One region of the Arthrobacter sp. Y3222053 genome, then DNA from elsewhere that is predicted to be linked to it. Evidence: riboswitches for the same ligand, from Rfam matches in the RefSeq annotation. Region 1 holds a riboswitch; the other holds the start of a gene.
What was found. Region 1 has a riboswitch for S-adenosylmethionine ahead of AC5RUW_RS12750 (hypothetical protein). Riboswitches for the same ligand answer to the same signal wherever they lie in the genome.

Region 1 (7,513 bases):
CGTGCATCCGGGGCGGTGAGAGCGGCGTCATGCAGCTATGTGGCGTGGATCAAACTTGACAGTGAGAACCCTCACAGGATTACCTAATGAACATTCGGTAAATAAGGCGAGAGGTTTCCACATGGCTGACGGCGCCGTCACCACACGCCCGGGGAGCACCCCGGCCCATCCCATCCTGGAGCAGGACGCCACGAGCGAGTGGCTCGGCATCGAAGTCCTGCACACCGCCGCCGGCGAAGCGACCATCACCATGGAGCTGCGCCCGGAAATGCTCAACGGCTTCGGTATCGCCCACGGCGGCATGGTCTTTGCCTTCGCCGACACCGCCTTTGCCCTGGCCTGCAACCCGCATGACGGGCCCGCGATGGCCGAGGCCCCCATGGTCACGGTCGCTTCCGGTGCCGACATCAACTTCCTTGCCTCGGCCAAGGCCGGGGACCGGCTGACCGCCGTCGCCCGCCACCGCGCATCCTCCGGCCGCAGCGGCGTCTACGACATCGAGATCACCGCTGCCGCGCCCGACGGCGGCAGCACGGTCATCGCCGAGTTCCGGGGCCGTTCCCGCACCATTCCCAATCCACGCACCCGCCGGTAGCAACCGCCACCCCCTTCCCCCACAGCAAGAAACGAAGGTTACGCATGAAGACCGCGCCCGCACCCATCAAGTCCACCGCAGCGGACCCCTCCACCTGGGATCCCGAGGAACGGATGAGCCGCGACGAGCTGGAGGCGCTGCAGCTGACCCGGCTGCAGCACACCCTCAAGTACGCCTACGAGCGCGTGCCGCTGTACACGAAGAAGTTCGACGAAGCGGGCGTGCGGCCCGAGGACCTGAAGGAGCTCGGGGACCTTCGGCTGTTCCCGTACACCACCAAGGAGGACCTGCGGCAGACCTATCCGTTCGGGATGTTCGCCGTTCCGCAGGATCAGGTGGCGCGCATCCATGCCTCCTCCGGTACCACCGGCCGGCCCACCGTCGTCGGCTACACCCGCGGCGACCTGGACCGCTGGGGCACCCTGGTGGCCCGCTCGCTGCGTGCCTCCGGCGTCAAGAGCAGCTACAAGGTGCACAACGCCTACGGGTACGGCCTGTTCACCGGCGGCCTCGGCGCGCACTTCGGGGCGGAGACCCTGGGCTGCACTGTGATTCCCATGTCCGGTGGGCAAACCGAGAAGCAGATCCAGCTGATCCGCGACTTCGAGCCGGACACCATCCTCTGCACCCCCACTTACCTGCTGACCATCGGCGACGCCATGCAGAAGGCCGGCCTGGATCCCCGCAGCACCTCGCTGAAGAACGCCGTCCTGGGCGCCGAACCGTGGACCGAGGAGATGCGCCGCGAGCTCGAGGCGATGTTCGACATCGATGCCTGCGACATCTACGGCCTCTCCGAGGTGATGGGCCCCGGCGTCGCCGGCGAATGCGTGGAGACCAAGGACGGCGCGCATATCTGGGAGGACCATTTCCGCCCCGAGATCATCGACCCGTTCGATGACACCAAGGTCCTGGGCGACGGCGAGCACGGCGAGCTCGTCTTCACCTCCCTGACCAAGGAGGCGCTGCCGATCATCCGGTACCGCACCCACGACCTGACCCGCCTGCTGCCGGGCACGTCCCGGCCGTCCATGCGCCGGATGGGCCGTATCACCGGACGCAACGATGACATGATCATCCTGCGCGGGGTGAACCTGTTCCCCAGCCAGGTGGAGGAGATCGCGCTGCGCGTGCCGGGCCTCAGCCCGCACTTCCAGCTGGAAATCACCCGTCCGGACCGGATGGACGAGCTGACGGTGAAGATCGAACGGCGCGAGGACTGCACCGCGGAGACCGCGGCCGCCGCGGCGGCCACATTGAAGAAGGAAATCAAGATCCACATCGGATCCTCCTGCGGCATCCAGGTCGTCGAGCCGGGTACCCTGGCCCGGTCCAGCGGCAAGCTGCGCCGCATCTATGACCTGCGCAGGGAGCAGCCGCAGGGCTAAGCCCGCGGGGGCAGGCAGGGCCCCGGCCGCCGTCCATTCATTGACACATGCGAAAATGGGAGCCATGCCTACTTCAACCTCATCCGCGGCGGGTGCTGCCGGCACCCGCCGCGGACGCCCCGGCTACGACCAGCAGTCGGTGCTCAACATCGCCGTGGATGTGTTCAACCGGCACGGCTACGAGGCGACCTCCATGGGCATCCTCGCGGAGAACCTGGGCATCACCAAGTCCGCGATCTACCACCACGTCCCGTCCAAGGGCGACCTGCTGCGGCTGGCTCTGGAGGAGGCCCTCGGCGGCCTCGAAGGCGTGCTGGATGACCCGCGTGCGTCCGAGGGTCCGGCCGAGCAGCGCCTGGAGTTCGTGCTCCGGGGCACCATTGCGGTCCTGGCCGAGCGGCTTCCGTACGTGACCCTGCTGCTGCGCCTGCGCGGCAACACCGAGATCGAGCGGGATGCGCTGGAACGCCGGCGCGCGTTCGACCGCCGGGTTGCGGCACTGGTCGACGCCGCCCGCACCGAGGGGTCCCTGCGCAGCGACATCGATCCGCGCACCACCACCCGACTGCTGTTCGGCACCATCAACTCCATCGTGGAGTGGTACAAGCCCGGCGGCCCGATCTCCCCGGAGAAGCTGGCCGACGACGTCATCACCATGGTCTTCGACGGGCTGCACGCGCGCTCCTGAGCCGTCTGTTCCGCCCACCGTCCGCCCAGGAGCGGACACGGCGACGCAGCCGACGAGGGCAGCCGGCAGGAATGACCGGCACGAGCACTTCATGACTCGACCACTTAACGGCGAAGGCCGGCGGACCCCCCCACGGGTTCCGCCGGCCTTCGCCGTTACTGCAGCCGGTCAATCAGCTGAAGGGCGTCAGCCCCGCTGCTTCTCGACCAGGGTCAGGACGTCGTACGTGGCCACGATCTCGTCGTTCTGGTTCGTGAGCACCGCGTCCCAGGCGACCTCGCCGTACTCGTCGGTCTCCCGCGGGGTGATCTTCTTGGCGGTCAGCGTGACCCGGATGGAGTCGCCTGCCGCGACCGGGGTGATGAAGCGCAGGTTCTCCAGCCCGTAGTTGGCCAGCACCGGCCCCGGAGCCGGCTCCACGAACAGTCCGGCACCCCAGGAGAGCAGCAGGTAGCCGTGCGCCACGATGCCCGGGAAGAACGGGTTGGCCTCGGCGGCCTCCTGGTTGGTGTGCGCATAGAAGGTGTCCCCGGTGCTGTTGGCGAAGGCGGTGATGTCCTCCAGGGTGACTTCGCGCAGGTCCGAGCGCACGGCGTCGCCGATCTTCAGCGTCGCCAGGTCCTTGCGGAACGGGTGCACGTCGTCGAAGGTGCGGTCCGCACCGGTGTGCCAGACGCCGGTGACCGCAGTGAGCATATTGGGTGAGCCCTGCACAGCGGTGCGCTGCATGTGGTGCAGCACCGAGCGGATGCCGCCGAGCTCCTCGCCGCCGCCGGCGCGTCCGGGGCCGCCGTGCACCAGGTGCGGCACGGGCGAGCCGTGGCCGGTGGAGGTGCGGGCGTCCTCGCGGTTCAGCAGCAGCACGCGGCCGTGGTGGGCGGCGATGCCGGTGAGCAGCTCGCGGGCCGTGTCCGGATCGTTGGTGCAGACCGTGGCGGCCAGGGAGCCGGAGCCCATGGCGGCCAGGCGGACGGCGTCGGCGAGGTCGGTGTAGCCCACCACGGAGGCAACGGGGCCGAAGGCCTCCACGGTGTGCAGCTCCTCAGCCTCCCGGTTCTCCCAGGTGAGCAGCACGGGCGCCAGGAACGCGCCGTCGTCGGCCGGTCCGCGGGTGCCGTCGGCGCGGACGACGTCGGGCGCCTCCAGCGAGCCGTAGGCAATCTGCGCGCCGCCCGAGAGCAGCCGGTTCACGGACTCGCGGACGCCGTCGAGCTGCTCCACGGAGGCCAGCGCACCCATGGTGACGCCTTCACCGCGCGGGTCGCCGAGGACGATGCGCTGCTCGATCCGGGCGGCTGCGGCGGCGACGACGTCGTTCACGCGGTCCGTCGGCACGATGGCGCGGCGGATGGCGGTGCACTTCTGGCCCGCCTTGACGGTGATCTCGGTGACCAGGGACTTCACGAAGGCGTCGAATTCGGGGGTGCCGGGCATGGCGTCGGGCCCCAGGATCGCGGCGTTCAGGGAGTCGGTCTCGCAGGTGAAGCGGACTCCGCCCTCCACCACGTTGACGTGGGACTTCAGGCGGTTGGCGGTGGAGGCCGAACCGGTGAAGGAGACCATGTCCCGGTAGTCGAGGTGGTCGAGCAGGTCGCGGGCGGACCCGGAGATCAGCTGCAGCGAGCCGGCGGGCAGGATGCCGGATTCGGTGATCATCTTCACCGCTTCGGCCGCCAGGTATCCGGTGGGGGTAGCCGGCTTCACGATGGTGGGCACGCCGGCGATGAAGGCGGGCGCGAGCTTTTCCAGCATGCCCCAGACCGGGAAGTTGAAGGCGTTGATCTGCACCGTGACGCCGGGGATGCGGGTGTAGATGTGCTCGCCGATGAAGGAGCCGTCCTTGGACAGCTGCTCGATGGCGCCGTCGATGATCACCGTGGAGTTGGGCAGTTCCCGCCTGCCCTTGGAGCTGAAGGTGAACAGGACGCCGATGCCGCCGTCGATGTCCACCATGGAGTCGCCCTTGGTGGCGCCGGTGCGGGCGGAGATCTCGTACAGTTCGGCCTTGCGGGCGTTCAGGTACTGCGCCAGCTCCTTGAGCTTCAGGGCGCGCTGGTGGAAGGTCAGGGCGCCGAGTTCGCGCTGGCCCACCGTGCGGGCGTGCTCGACGGCGGCGGCCAGGTCCAGGCCTTCGGAGCTGACCAGGGCGAGGGTTTCGCCGGTGCTGGCGTCCCGGACTTCGGCGGGAGCGGAGACCTGGCTGCGCTCGGGGGTCCACCAGGCGTCCTGGACGAAACTGGGAACGATCTGCACGTCAACGGCTGTTGCGGTCATCTTTGACGGGCCCTTTCGGAACGGGACGGTTTCCGGCCTTCGGTGCGGCAGCGGAGGGCTGCACGGGACACAGATAACTGACCGGACGGTCGGTAATAAAGTCCAGCGTACCGCACCCCGGCGTGGCGCACACCACTGTGTTCGAGGGTTTCGCTTCGAGGGTTTCGCTGCCCGGCCGCGACGCACCGGCTGACAGCGCCCTGGCCCGGGCGCTAGCGTTGGTCCTCCCCGCACCCGCTGCCCCCGGAGGTTCCCATGGCACCCGGAATCCTGCACCGTCCCCGCCTGGCCGCCGCCGTCGTCCTTCTGGCCCTGCTGGCGGGGCCGGCTCCGGCCGGCGCCGCCCCGGAGCGCGGAGGGAGGGGCGACGACGGCGGGCACCACCCGCGCGGCCGGACCGTCGACTACGTGGCCCTCGGCGATTCCTATGCCTCCGGCTACGGCGGCAGCGACGACATCGGGGAATGCGGCCGAACCGCCTTCGGCTACCCCGCCCTGCTGGATGCGCTGCGCCGGGTGGATCTGCAGACCGACGCCACCTGCGCCGGAGCGACGGCGCTGACCACCGATCCCGCCCCGCCGGCCGGGCCCGTGGACCTGCCGCAGCAGATTGACACCGTGCTGGCCCAGGGACTGTTGCACAGCGGCACCGACCTGGTCTCCGTGACCATCGGCGGCAACGATGTCCGATTCGGGGACGTCGTTGCCGCGTGCGCTGGCCCCGGGCTTCCCGCCACCTGCGCCCAAGCGATTACCGGGGCCAAGGAGTACGCCCGGACCGTCCTTGCCCCGGACCTTGCCGCTTCGCTGCAGCGGATCCGGGACGCAGCCCCGCGGGCCGAACTCGTGGTTACCGGCTATCCCCACCTCTTCGAGGCCGCGGTTCCCGGTGCGCTGAGCGTGCCCGCCCAGGAGCTGTTCAACGCCGGCACCGATGAGCTGAACGCTGTTATCTCGGCGCAGCTGCCTGAGGACGCGGTGTTCGTGGACGTGGTGGACGAGTTTGCCGGGCACGGCATCGGCTCGCCGGACCCGTGGATCCGGTTCGAAGGCGGGCCTTTCGACCTGCATCCGAACGCCGCCGGCTACGATCAGGGCTACCTGCCGGCCATCCTCGCCGATGCGTCCTTCGACGACCGCCGCGGGCGGCCCGGCTGCCGCTGAGCCGACATCCCCGCAGATGCCGGGCGGCCGCCGGCGCAGGGCGGCCGGCCGACTGTGTGCCTGGGCCTGCGCCCAGGCCTCCTTTCCGCTGTCGGTGCCCTGCGCTACAGTAATTCCAGCTTCACGAGATGTGGCACCCGACGCGCCCGGCGCCGAGGGAAGGCTCCGACCTGCCACACACCAACCCCCTTGTTCGGCGGGTGGTTCGGATGACGAAGCGGCCTGCATTCGCCGCAGGCCGTCCGCCAGGGCGCCTCCAAGGCCCCGGTACGGCGGGGGCAGCGGCATCCGGCGCAGGCAAGGACAACCCGAAGGGGAACTTTCTTGGGCACCGATACCACGTCCCGCTGCCGCAGCTTCACTCCCGGCCACCGCGTCCACTGGATCCACCACCGCCGGATGGCTGAACTGGACTACTGGGTGGACGTCGAGATCCATGTGGATGCCGAACTGCAGCTCATCCATCTGATTCGCGAGGGACAGCAGCAGCTGTTCTGGTTCCACGACGTCCCGGCGCTGGCCGCGGCGCTGAAGATCGCCGTCGCCCCTCCGCAGTGGTGCCCGCGGTATTCCACGCTGATGGTTCCGGGCGGTTTCCTGGGACCCACCGGGAGCTCTTTTTTCTACTTGGCCCGGCTGGACCGGGTTCATCCCTGCCTGCGCCCGGGTTTCAGCCGATCCGCTGAGGACCAGGTGGCGTCGAGTGAGTGACCGGTCAGTGAGCGGCCGGTAGTTCGGACGCCGGCGGCGGTCAGCAGGGTTCGGCGGTCAGCTGTGTTCGGACGGCAGCGGCCCCCGAGTCCGCTGCCGCTGCCGGCCCGCCCGGATCAGTGTCCGTGGTGCGGGTTCGGATCGAGCATCCGGGCCCGCAGCAGGTCCGGCACGTCCGGCCGCACGCCGGCGCTGCGCAGGTACCCCTCGGCGTCGAATCCCTCCAGGGCTGCGAGCAGCGCCGCCCGTTCGGCCTCCGCGCGGTCGTGCAGCTCGGCCGGGGTCAGCGGCCGTTCCCGCGGCGTGCGCTGCCGGGCGTGGTGGGCGTTGATGCCGCACAGGCCCTGGACGTAGTCGGCGGCGATGGTCTCCGGGGCCGCGCCGGCCAGCTGCAGCAGCAGCATGGCGACCAGCCCGGTGCGGTCCCTGCCGGCGGAACAGTGGAAGACGACGCCGCCCTCGGGCGCATCAGCGATCGCCTCCATAACGGCTGTCAGGCGCTGCGGCCAGCGGCGCAGGTTCTCGCGGTAGAACCTGGGCGAATCCATGTAGGGGCCGGTGAGCGCGGTGAAGTCAGGGTCCTGCCAGTCCTGGATCGGCAGGGACAGCCGCCGGAAGCGGGCCTGGACGGCATCGGGCACGTCGGGGTCGCTGTCCCGGCGGCCCTGCTCCTGGACGTTCCGCAGGTCGATC
Region 2 (7,513 bases), on a different contig from region 1:
GGGATCCGCTGCAGCCGCCGCAGCGCCGCTCTGCAGCGCGATCGCGGACAGATGCCCGGCAATCGAATCATGCAGTTCGCGTGCCATCCGGGCCCGCTCCTCGGTGACGGCCAGCTCCAGCTGGAGGGCCGCCACCTCGCGGGCGTGGAGCGCATCCCGGCGTTCGGCCTCGGCGCGGGCGCGGGCATCCTCGGCGCGGTCCCGCTGCGCCCGCAGGTCCCCGGCCCACCAGACCGGCATCAGGAAGACCACCAGCGCCTGCACCGTCGCCAGCACGGTCGTCTCCACGTCGCGGTAGGAGGCGGCGACGACCACCACCATGACGGCCGCGAGGGCCTGCGCCACGCGGGCCGTTGCCCGGCTCAGCCGTGGGCGGCCGTACAGGATGCCGGAGTAGATGGCCTCGAAGGTGAGCAGGAAACCGGTCACGCCCGCGTCGGCCAGCAGGCACAGCACCGCCGCCGGGCCGGTCAGCGCGAGCATGAGCGGGACGTTGGCGCTGCGGAAGAGCAGCCCCGCGCAGCCGAGGAGCAGATAGGCGAACCAGTCCCAGGGCGGCCCGGGCAGCCCGGAACCGGGCAGGAACGTCGCGACGTTGGCCTGCATCAGCATCAGCACTGATCCGGCCGCGAAATAGCCGGCGGCGGCAACCACGCCGCCGGGCCAGATCCGGGGCCCGGGGCTGCCGGCGGCGGGGACGGCGCTGCCTGCGGCGGGCGGAGAGCTGGCGGAGGACATGCCTTCACCCTAGCCAGCCGCGCGGCCCCGGCACGTCCCCCGAACGGAGGACATGCCGAAGCCGGGCCCGGAGGAGCGGGATGGCCGGCGCAGGAGGCCGGAGGCGCGGCTCGAGGCGCGGCCCGGATGCGCCGGCGGTACGGTCAGCCCGGCGGCGGGAGCAGGCCCGGGGCGTCCTGCCCGCGCCGGAAGCTCAGCCGCACCACCAGCCCGAACAGCAGCACGATCCCCATCCACGCGATCACCAGCGGCGGCAGCGCCAGGGCCAGCAGCAGCGCCCCGGCCAGGCCGAGGAAGTTGAGCAGCCGCGGGGCGAACCACGGGCGGGTCCGCAGGGCGAAGGCCCCCATCGCCGTCACCGCCGCATACAGGAGCAGTCCGAAGGACGCGGCTGCGAGGAGGGTGGTCAGCTCCGTGCTCAAACACAGCAGCACGACGACGGCGCCGGCCGCCGCCTCCGCCGCCCACGGCTGGGCCTGGACCCGGGCTGCCAGCGCCGACCCGGGCAGGGCCTGCCGGTTGCCTGCCGGATGCCCGGAGCCGGGGACGCTGCCGGATTCCGAACCGGCGCTGCGGAACAGCCGCGGCAGGTCGCCGTCGTCCGCCATCGACGCCGCAGTGCGTCCGATGGCCCCGATCAGTGCCCACGCGCCGCCCAGCCCGGCGACCGCGGCGGCGGCGGTGACCGCTCCCGTGCCGACCGTGCTCTGCACCGACTGGACCGGGACCAGCAGAGGAGCCTCGGCGACCGCGAGGGCGGACGGGCCGAAGAAGGCCAGCAGCGACTCGCCCACCGCCAGATACAGGGCGAGGACGACGGCGACGGCGGCCGGCAGCGCCCGCGGAATGTTGACGCCGCTGCGCCTCACCTGCGGCCCCATGGACGCCAGCCGCGAGTAGCCTGCGAACGCAAAGAACACCACCCCCGCGGCCTGCAGCACCCCGGCGGCGGTGGGCTCCTCGGGTGCCGGCAGTCCCGCCGTCGGCCGCTCCGGGACGCTGAACGCGGCGATGGCCGCGAACCCGGCCACCGCAATCACGAAGGCCACGATGAACCTCGACGCCCAGGTGCCGCGGACGGCACCGAGGATGTTGGCCACGGTGAGGGCCGCAACGGCCGCCGCGGCGGCGATTCCGGCACGGTCACCGAAGACGTAGGTGCCGAAGGTCAGCGCCGCGGTTCCCGCGGCCGCGAGCAGCGCGCAGATCAGCAGCCAGCCGGTGAGGAAGCCGGCGTAGGGTCCCAGCAGCATGCGTGCCGCGGTGCGCGCGGCTCCGCCGTCGCGCAGCCAGCCGCGGTCCGTGCCGGGCAGCCGGTCATCGACCGCGCCGGCGAGCTGGTAGGTGGACACCGCACAGCAGTAGGCCACCAGGGCCGCGATGAGGCAGGGCGCCAGCAGCAGGCCGCCCGAGGCGGCGACGGCCGGCGGGAACACGACGAACAGCCCGGTCCCGATCATGGATCCCAGCCCGGCCATGGTGGCATCGAAGCCGCCGAGGGGACGCACGGGCTTGCTGCTGGGCATGGACCTCCTGCCGGGCCGCAGGCGGCGGCGGGGAAACGGAGCGAACACCGGTAAACTCTTGTGGAGATCTCTATTCACCTTGAGCGGGAACCGTGTTTTCCGCAAGCAATCTTTGAGAGGACTGCTTTGCTGCGCACACATGCGCTTGGCACCCTGAGGGCCGAGCATATTGGTCAGACCGTCACCCTTGCAGGCTGGGTGGCCCGGCGCAGGGACCACGGCGGCGTCGCCTTCCTCGACCTGCGTGATGCCTCCGGCGTGGCGCAGGTGGTGGTGCGGGAGGAGGAGGTCTTCCACGGGCTGCGCAACGAATACGTCCTGCAGATCACCGGCAAGGTGGAAAAGCGGCCCGAGGGCAACGAGAACCCGGCGCTGGCCACCGGCGAGGTGGAGGTCATCGCCGACGAGGTGGTCATCCTCAACACCTCCGATCCGCTGCCCTTCCAGATCGACGAGCATGTGGAGGTCGGCGAGGAAGCCCGCCTGAAGCACCGCTACCTCGACCTGCGCCGCCCGGCCCCGGCCGCCGCGCTGCGCCTGCGCTCCGAAGCGAACCGGGTGGCCCGCGAGCTGCTGCACGATGAGGGCTTCGTCGAGATCGAAACCCCCACCCTGACCCGCTCGACGCCTGAAGGCGCCCGCGACTTCGTCGTTCCGGCCCGCCTGGCCCCGGGCTCCTGGTACGCCCTGCCGCAGTCCCCGCAGCTGTTCAAGCAGCTGCTGCAGGTCGGCGGGTTCGAGAAGTACTACCAGATCGCCCGCTGCTACCGCGACGAGGACTTCCGCGCCGACCGGCAGCCGGAATTCACCCAGCTGGACATCGAGGCCAGCTTCGTCGAGGAAAACGACATCATCGCCCTGGGCGAGCAGATCGTGAAGTCGCTGTGGAAGCTGATCGGCGTCGAGATCGAAACCCCGATCCGCCGCATGACCTACGCCGAGGCCATGGCGAAGTACGGCTCCGACAAGCCCGACCTGCGGTTCGGTCTGGAACTGACCGAACTCACCGAGTTCTTCAAGGACACCACCTTCCGCGTCTTCCAGGCCCCGTACGTCGGCGCCGTCGTGATGCCCGGCGGTGCCTCGCAGGCCCGCCGCACCCTCGACGCCTGGCAGGAATGGGCGAAGCAGCGCGGCGCCAAGGGCCTGGCCTACGTGCTGGTCCAGGAGGACGGCAGCCTGACCGGCCCGGTGGCCAAGAACCTCACCGACTTCGAGCGCGAGAACCTGGCCGGCACCGTCGGCGCCCAGCCCGGCGACTGCATCTTCTTCGCCGCCGGTGACCAGTCCTCGGCCCGGGCGCTGCTCGGAGCCGCCCGCGTGGAGATCGGCCACCGCACCGGACTCATCAATCCCGGCGACTGGGCCTTCGTGTGGGTTGTCGACGCGCCCATGTTCGAGCCCGCGGCAGCGGCCGTGGCAGCCGGTGACGTCGCCGCAGGAGCGGGGGAGTGGACGGCCGTGCACCACGCGTTCACCTCGCCGAAGCCCGAGTTCCTCGACACGTTCGACACCGACCCCGGTTCCGCGCTGGCCTACGCCTACGACATCGTCTGCAACGGCAACGAAATCGGCGGCGGGTCCATCCGTATCCACCGCCGTGACGTGCAGGAGCGCGTGTTCAAGGTGATGGGCATCTCCGAGGAAACCGCGCAGGAGCAGTTCGGGTTCCTCCTGGAGGGCTTCAAGTACGGCGCCCCGCCGCACGGCGGCATCGCCTTCGGCTGGGACCGGGTGGTGGCCCTGCTGGCCGGCGCCGAGTCCATCCGCGACGTCATCGCGTTCCCGAAGTCCGGCGGCGGCTACGACCCGCTGACCAACGCTCCGGCTCCGATCAGCGCGCAGCAGCGCAAGGAAGCCGGCGTCGACTTCAAGCCGGAGAAGAAGCAGGACAAGCCTGCCGACGCTCCCGCTTCCCCGTCCGGCCGGTAACGAAGCCGGGCCTGTAGCCAGGTCCGGTCTGCGACGAAGCCCGGCTGCCGTGTTGGCAGCCGGGCTTCGTGCGCTCCCGCCCCGAGGCGGCCCGGCCCGCAGGCGGGGTCAGGCGAACGCCGGCACGCTCAGGTTCCGGAACGCGGACCCGTGGAAGACCAGCGGTTCGTGCCGTTCCTCGTGCGTGGAGTAGCCGTGTACCCGCAGCAGCACCACGGCGTGGTCTCCGGCCGGGACCTCGTTCTCCACCGAGCATTCAAGCCAGAGCGCAGCCTCGTCGAGGAACAGTGCGCCGGTTTCCGCCTGGTGCAGGCTGAGGCCGGCGAAACGGTCCCCGTCGCGGGAGGCGATCTGGCGGCAGACGCCGTCGTGCCCGGTGCCGAGGACCGAGACGCCGATCCTGCCGGCCCGCTTCAGGACCGGCCAGGTGCGGGAGGAGTTCTGCACGGCGAACATCACCAGCGGCGGATCGAGGGAGACCCCGACGGTGAAGGACGACGCGACGATGCCCTGCGGGCCGCCGTCGACCTCTGCGCAGAGAGCGGCGATGCCGGAGGGGAAGCGCCCGAAGGCACGGCGCAGGGCGGTCGGCTGGAGATCGGTAACAAGTGTCATGGGACGTCCTCTGCCTGAGGCGCCCTCCGCGCTGCTGCATGCGAAGGGACGCTGTACTTGCCGCAGCGGGAAATCCACCGGAGCGGCCGAATCGTCACCTGGAGCACCCCGCTACGGCGAGAGGGTTGCCGTCCAGCCGGCCAGGGCCTCTGGCTGGAACTCTTGATTCTGGCTCCCAATCTAGGGCCGGCACGGTCGAGGGGCAAACGGCCCGGCCGACGGCGGGCCCGGGCCGCAACAGTTTGTAACGCCGCCTGAACGCAGGGCGCGCGTCGTCGGCGCAGCCGCCCGGCAGCCCGGTAGTAGGGTGTGGGCATGAGAGAGCGCTGGTTCAAGCAGGTGGACGTGTTCGGCAGCAGCCCGTATCTGGGCAACCCCGTGGCCGTGGTGCTGGAGGGCCAGGACATCTCCGACCAGGCCATGCAGCAGTTCGCCCGCTGGACCAATCTCTCGGAGACCACGTTCCTGATGCCGCCGACCATCGCCGGCGCCGACTACCGCGTCCGGATCTTCACGCCGAACGGGGAGATCCCGTTCGCCGGGCATCCCACGCTGGGCAGCTGCCACGCCTGGCTGGAGGCGGGCAACCGGCCCCGCACTCCCGGCACGGTGCTCCAGGAGTGCGAAATCGGCATCGTCACCCTGCACGCCAACGCCGGGCTGGCCGCCTTTGAAGCTCCGCAGCTGCGGCGCAGCGGCCCGCTCGACGACGCCACCCTCACCCAGGCGGTGACGGCCCTGGGCCTGCGCATCGACCAGGTCCGCGACCATGCCTGGGTGGACAACGGACCCGGCTGGCTCGGCCTGCTGCTGGCCGACGCCGAGACGGTCCTCTCGCTCAAGCCCGACAACGCCGCCCTCGGCAGCCTGCGGGTGGGCGTGATCGGCCCCTACGAGGACACCTCGGAGGCCGATTTCGAGGTCCGCGCCTTCGTGCCGGCCCTCGGCATCGCCGAAGACCCCGTCACGGGCAGCCTCAACGCCGGCCTGGCCGTGTGGCTGATCGGCGCGGGCCTGGCGCCCGACCGCTACGTGGTGAGCCAGGGCACCGCCGTCGGGCGGAAGGGCCGGGTGCGGGTCTTCCAGCGCGACGGCGGCATCTGGGTCGGCGGCGAGTCCGTCACCTGCGTCGACGGCTCCGTCCGCCTCTGACCGACCGATGACCCGAGGAGCCCGCTGTGTTCAGCCTCTATGACCTGCCGCGGCGGATCATCGCCGCCCCCATGGCCGGCGGCCCGTCCACGCCCGAACTCGCAGCCGCCGTGTCCGACGCCGGCGGCCTGGGTTTCCTGGCCGGAGGCTACCTGGCCGCCGATGTGCTGGAAGGCCGGATCGCACGCCTGCAGGACCTGACGCGGCGCCCGTTCGGAGTGAACCTTTTCGTCCCGGACGCGGCCAACACGCAGGAGACGGCGTCCACCTCCGGCACCGGCCCGGACGCGTACGAGGCGGCCGCACAGTACCGCGGCCAGCTGCTTGATGAGCAGGCCACGGGTGCCCTGCCGCCCACGCGGCAGCCGCTGCCGCTGCCTGACGCCGCCGACGACGACGGCTGGGAGGCGAAGCTGGGCCTGGTCCTGGAGATGTCGGTACCGGTGGTGTCCTTCACCTTCGGGGCGCCCACCGCCGAGGTGGTGGGGCAGCTGCACGAGGCGGGAACCGCCGTCGTCATCACCGTCACCGACCCCGAGGAGGCGGAAGCCGCCGTCGGATCCGGGGCGCGGATCCTCTGCGTCCAGGGCCCCGACGCCGGCGGCCACCGCGGCACGCTGCGCACCGCCGCCGAGCCGGGCACCGATGCGCTTCCGGACCTGCTCGAGGGTGTGCGCACCGTCCTCGGGGACGTCCTGCCCGGACCGCGCGAAACAGTGCAGCTGATCGCCGCGGGCGGGATCAGCGGGCCGGGGCAGGTGGCGGAGCTGCTGACGGCCGGGGCGGACGCCGTCCAGGTGGGCACGGCCCTGCTGCTGGCGCCTGAAGCCGGAACGCACCCGCTGCACCGCCAGGCCCTGGCGGGGGAGCGGTTCGCCGATACGTCGCTGACCCGGGCCTTCTCCGGCCGGTGGGCACGCGGCCTGACCAATGACTTCATGCGCCGGCACCGTGACGCGCCGGCCGCCTACCCGCTGGTCAACCAGATCACCCGGCCGCTGCGGGCGGAAGCCGCCGAGCGGGGAGACGCCGACCTGATGAGCCTGTGGGCCGGGCGGGGCTTCCGTGAGGCCCGCCCGCTGCCGGCTGCCGGGATTGTCGAGGAGCTCTGGGCCGGAGTGCGCTGAGCGTCAGTCCGGCAGATGGATGGTGACGGCTACGGAACACGCGTCGGATGCAGCTCTGCGCAGCGACGCGAGGTTCGGGTCCTGCACATCGACCGGGCGCAGCAGCGGCAGCCGGCTCCATGGCTGCAGGGCCCTGGCCTCCCGCAGCTGGCTGATCAGCAGCCGGTCACCGCCGGCGGCCAGATACTGGGGCGCGGCGTCCCCGGCCGATGCTGCGGCAAAGAGCACCGCGGCCGCTGATGCCGCCGCCTCCACCAGTGCATCGGCCTGGTTGGCGCGCCGTCGGGCGTAGCGCTGCTGGGAGCCGCCGCCTGCGGCGGTCCGGCCCTGCACATACCGGCTGCCCGTCTTGGAACGCAGCAGCCGTCCCTCCCTGGCCACGCCCACGGCCCAGCCGCCGCGGCGCACCAGCACCAGCCCGAC

Region 2: linked by a shared signal. The riboswitch ahead of AC5RUW_RS05370 (flavin reductase family protein) and the one ahead of AC5RUW_RS12750 (hypothetical protein) in region 1 are both predicted to bind S-adenosylmethionine.

The regions. Positions count from the first base shown of each region.
Region 1 is NZ_JBNHIA010000004.1:299,677-307,189, forward strand. Features, by position in the region: gene paaI (hydroxyphenylacetyl-CoA thioesterase PaaI) at 122-595, shown strand; gene paaK (phenylacetate--CoA ligase PaaK) at 640-1,983, shown strand; gene AC5RUW_RS12735 (TetR/AcrR family transcriptional regulator) at 2,048-2,671, shown strand; gene paaZ (phenylacetic acid degradation bifunctional protein PaaZ) at 2,858-4,945, opposite strand; gene AC5RUW_RS12745 (SGNH/GDSL hydrolase family protein) at 5,201-6,109, shown strand; SAM riboswitch class IV at 6,229-6,356, shown strand; gene AC5RUW_RS12750 (hypothetical protein) at 6,434-6,820, shown strand; gene AC5RUW_RS12755 (tyrosine-protein phosphatase) at 6,937-7,513, opposite strand, start outside.
Region 2 is NZ_JBNHIA010000002.1:233,678-241,190, forward strand. Features, by position in the region: gene AC5RUW_RS05355 (sensor histidine kinase) at 1-738, opposite strand, end outside; gene AC5RUW_RS05360 (APC family permease) at 882-2,264, opposite strand; gene aspS (aspartate--tRNA ligase) at 2,391-4,196, shown strand; gene AC5RUW_RS05370 (flavin reductase family protein) at 4,305-4,811, opposite strand; SAM riboswitch class IV at 4,860-4,979, opposite strand; gene AC5RUW_RS05375 (PhzF family phenazine biosynthesis protein) at 5,127-5,963, shown strand; gene AC5RUW_RS05380 (nitronate monooxygenase) at 5,990-7,090, shown strand; gene AC5RUW_RS05385 (acVLRF1 family peptidyl-tRNA hydrolase) at 7,094-7,513, opposite strand, start outside.